DNA from 2 places in the Amycolatopsis granulosa genome. Region 2 is predicted to be linked to the other one. Evidence: riboswitches for the same ligand, from Rfam matches in the RefSeq annotation. Region 2 holds a riboswitch; the other holds the start of a gene.
What was found. Region 2 has a riboswitch for glycine ahead of gcvH (glycine cleavage system protein GcvH). Riboswitches for the same ligand answer to the same signal wherever they lie in the genome.
Positions count from the first base shown of each region.

Region 1: it holds a riboswitch for glycine, as region 2 does, so the genes downstream of both, gcvP (aminomethyl-transferring glycine dehydrogenase) here and gcvH (glycine cleavage system protein GcvH) in region 2, are expected to answer to the same signal.

Region 1 is NZ_JAANOV010000001.1:4,643,295-4,645,485, forward strand. It holds gene FHX45_RS22805 (amidohydrolase family protein) at 1-77, opposite strand, end outside; gene FHX45_RS22810 (TetR/AcrR family transcriptional regulator) at 70-657, opposite strand; glycine riboswitch at 857-948, shown strand; gene gcvP (aminomethyl-transferring glycine dehydrogenase) at 1,074-2,191, shown strand, end outside.
Region 2 is NZ_JAANOV010000001.1:1,624,833-1,627,023, forward strand. It holds gene glyA (serine hydroxymethyltransferase) at 1-904, opposite strand, end outside; gene gcvH (glycine cleavage system protein GcvH) at 904-1,284, opposite strand; glycine riboswitch at 1,462-1,553, opposite strand; glycine riboswitch at 1,555-1,646, opposite strand; gene FHX45_RS07840 (hydantoinase/oxoprolinase family protein) at 1,807-2,191, shown strand, end outside.

The DNA of each region.
Region 1 (2,191 bases), 3.0 Mb from region 2:
ACCAGCGTCTCCAGCCACGGCTGGTCCATGAACCGCTGGTTCGGCTGCTGCATCCACACGTCGATCACGTCAGCCATCGTTGGTCCCTTCATCGGTCGAAATCGTGCGGGCGATCCGGGCCACCAGGTCCACGGCGGACTCCGGTGGTGGCCGCCCCTGGGCCAGGTACCGCCGCACCACCGCGTACGGCAGGTCGATCAGCACGAGCAGAAGCTCGTCGGCACTCGATCCGGTTTGCGCGCGCAGCCGCCGCACCACGGTGCGCAGCACCTCGTCCAGCGCGGCATCGCACCGGGCGTCCTCGGCGCGGTCCTCGGCCGACCAGGAGCTCGCGCCGAGCAGCCGTTTTCCCGCGTACAGCACCTGGGCCTCCCCGGGCCGTTCCCGGCACCAGCGCACGGCCGCGGCCGCCGCGTCCAGGGGCCGTTCTCCGCCCAGTACCGCCAGGTAGTCGCGATGGAACCGCCGCACGGTGCGCAGCCACAACGCGGCTTGCAACGCCGGGCGTCCCGGGAAGCGGTGGTAGACCGATCCGCTCGGCGCGCCCGCCTCCCGCGCCACCGCCGACATGGTGACCGCTTCCGGCCCGCCCGCGGCGAACAGCCGGACGGCGGCGTCCAGCAGCTCGTCGGCGGAATGCCGTGGTGGTCGGCCCATGTTTGTGGAGACTACCCTCTAAAACCAGAGCTCGGCAGCCCCCGCGCATCTCGACGGTTGCCCACGACGCAGGGCGCGCTCGTCCCGTCCACGCTGCGGTGTTCATCACGGCTTCGCGTTTCCGGTGGACGGCGGCATCCCGGCCGCGTACGTTACGCCGCTGTAGACTGAAGCCGGACAACTGAACATCAGGCCGTCACGAGCCGGAGCGGGAGAGTCCCCAGGTCACTGGGGCACCGAAGGAGCAACTTCCCCGTCAATCTCTCAGGTACCAGTTACCGCTCCGCGCCAGGCCACTCTGGAAAGCAGGCGCGCGCATCGCGCCTCACCCAAGGTGAAAGCCGCGAGCGCGGTGAAACTCTCAGGTGCCGATGACAGAGGGGGAGTTCCCGCCACCCGCAGATGAGGAGCTCCCGATGTCCTTCGCCGATCGTCACATCGGACCTTCCGAGCACGAACAGGCCAAGATGCTCGCCGAGTGCGGGTACGGGAGTCTGGACGCCCTGGTCGAGGCGGCCGTCCCGGCCGCGATCCGCACGGCGGGCGCGCTGGGCCTGCCCCCGGCCTCCGAGCAGGAGGCGACCGCCGAGCTGCGTGCGCTGGCGGCGAAGAACCGCCCGATGACCCAGATGATCGGCCTGGGCTTCAGCGACACCGTCACCCCGCCGGTCATCCGCCGCAACGTGCTGGAGAACCCGGCCTGGTACACCGCGTACACGCCGTACCAGCCGGAGATCTCGCAGGGGCGGCTGGAGGCGCTGCTGAACTTCCAGACCATGGTGTCCGGCCTGACCGGCCTGGACATCGCCAACGCCTCCCTGCTCGACGAGTCCACGGCGGTCGCCGAGGCCGTCCTGCTGATGCGCCGTGCGTCGAAGGCGAAGTCGTCGCGCGTCGTCCTGGACGCCGAGTGCCTGCCGCAGACCATCGCGGTGGTGCGCACCCGGGCGGAGGCGGTCGGCATCGAGGTCGACGTACGGGACCTGGGCACCGGGCTGCCGGAGGACTTCTTCGGCGTCGTCGTGCAGTACCCGGGCGCGTCCGGTCTGTTGCGCGGCAAGGGCTTCTACGAGGCCATCGGCAAGGTCGCGAAGGACGCCGGCGCGCTGTACACCGTGGCGGCCGACCTGCTGGCGCTGACGCTGATCACCGCACCCGGCGAGTTCGGCGCGGACATCGCGGCCGGGACCACCCAGCGCTTCGGCGTCCCGCTCGGCTACGGCGGCCCGCACGCCGGGTACCTCGCCGTGCGCCGCGGCCTGGAGCGGTCGCTGCCCGGCCGGCTGGTCGGCGTCTCGGTCGACGCGGACGGCAACACCGCTTACCGGCTCGCGTTGCAGACCCGCGAGCAGCACATCCGCCGCGAGAAGGCGACGTCGAACATCTGCACGGCCCAGGTGCTGCCGGCGGTGCTGGCGGCGATGTACGCCGTGTACCACGGCCCGGAGGGGCTGACCGAGATCGCGCGGCGGGTGCACGGGCTGGCCGCCGGGCTGGCCGGGGCGCTGCGGACCGCGGGCGTGGAGGTGGTGCA
Region 2 (2,191 bases):
GCAGCCGGCGGGCGATGAGGCGGGCACCCTCGAGGGTGCGGCGCTGCCGGTCGCGGAACTCTTCGGTCCCGGCCAGTCTGAACGCCACCGCCTTCGCCGCGATCACGTGCTCGAGCGGACCGCCCTGCTGCCCCGGGAAGACCGCCGAGTCGATGCGTTTGGCCAGCGCCGCGTCGTCGGTGAGGATCACGCCGCCGCGCGGGCCGCCGAGGGTCTTGTGGGTCGTGGTGGTGACGACGTCGGCGTGCGGCACCGGGCTGGGGTGCAGGCCGGCCGCCACGAGCCCGGCGAAGTGCGCCATGTCCACCATCAGGCGGGCGCCGACGTCGTCGGCGATGCGGCGGAACGCGGCGAAGTCCAGGTGCAGCGGGTAGGCCGACCAGCCGGCCACGATGAGCTTCGGGCGGTGCTCGGCCGCCAGCCGCTCGACCTCGGCCAGGTCCAGCCGGAAATCGGTGTCGCGAACGTGGTAGGCCACGACCCGGTAGAGCCGGCCGCTGAAGTTCGCCCGCATCCCGTGCGTCAGGTGCCCGCCGTGCGCCAGGTCGAGGCCGAGCACGGTGTCACCGGGTTCGAGCATCGCGAACATGGCCGCCGCGTTGGCCTGTGCCCCGGAATGCGGCTGGACGTTGGCGAAACGGGATCCGAACAGTTGCTTCACCCGGTCGATGGCCAGGCGTTCCACGGTGTCGACGTGCTCGCAGCCGCCGTAGTAGCGACGGCCGGGATAACCCTCGGCGTACTTGTTGGTCAGGACCGAGCCCTGCGCCTGCATCACCGCCACCGGCGCGAAGTTCTCGCTCGCGATCAGCTCGAGGGTGTGCCGCTGACGGTCGAGCTCGGACGTCACCGCGGCGTGCACCTCGGGGTCCACTTCGGACAGCGGGAGGTCGTGTGTGCCCATCAGGCACCGCCGGTGCGCGCCAGGTAGGCGGCCGCATCGAGCAGGTCGCCCACCGCGGTGACCTTCATCCGGAACAGCCAGCCCTCGCCGAACGGGTCGGTGTTGAGCAGACCGGGGTCGGCGGTGACCTTCGCGTTGACCTCGACGACCTCGCCGTCCACCGGCGCGTAGAGCTCGCTGACCGATTTGGTGCTCTCGATCTCACCGCACGGACGGCCCGCCGTGACGGTGCTGCCGGCGGCGGGGAGATCCAGGTACACCACGTCGCCGAGGGCGTCCGCGGCGAACGCGGTGATCCCGACGGTGGCGGTGTCCCCGTCGAGGTCGAGCCACTCGTGCTCGGCGGTGTACTTCAGCTCGGCCGGAACGGACACGGGCATCTCCTCGGCTGATCGGGCCCGCACGGCGGCGGGCGGCATCGGGTCCGGAGTGGACCGTGTGGTGAGCGGGCCGGCGGATCGCGCGGCGGTCCCGGCACGGGACGTGGAAACGGAGTTCACGGCCAAGAGGCTCCCGGTGTCCGGCACCGCACCGACGCGGCACCACGGCTGGGTGGGCCTCCCCGCTCTGTCATCGATACCTGAGAGCTTCACCGCCGGAGCGGTTTGCACCGTGGGCGCAGGACCGGGTCCTGGCTTTCCAGAGTTCGCCTCGCCGGAGCGGTGGGGGTGCCTGAGAGATTCTGGGGAGTGTTGCTCCTTCGGCGTCCCGCCCGCGGCGGGAGCTCTCCCGCTCCGGTTCGAATGGCGCGATATGCAGTTTGACGGATGCCGAACCTAACGGGACCGGTCCGGGCCGGTCAAGAGGCCGGGCCCGTGGATCAAAAACACCAATTGACCCTTGCTGATATCTCAACCCGAGATTACTGTGATCCCACTTACTCGTTCAGAGAAGGAGATCCCGTGGCTTCCCGTCCCGATCCCCGACCGGCCGGCTGGCGAGTCGGCGCCGACATCGGCGGCACCTTCACCGACGTCATCGCGCTGGGTCCGGCCGGTGACGTCGTCCCGATGAAGGTCCCCTCCACCCCGCCGGACTACGGCGCGGGGGTGGTGTCGGCGACCACCGGCGTGCTGGCCGCGGCCGGGGCGCAACCGGAAGCCGTCACCGCCATGCTGCACGGCACCACCGTGGCCACCAACGCGATCCTGGAGATGACCGGTGTCCGCACCGCGGTCGTCACCACCCGCGGCTTCCGTGACGTGCTGGAGCTCGGCCGGCTGCGGCGGCCGGTGCTCTACGACCTGTCCTGGTCCAAGCCGGTGCCCCTCGCCCGGCGCCGGCACC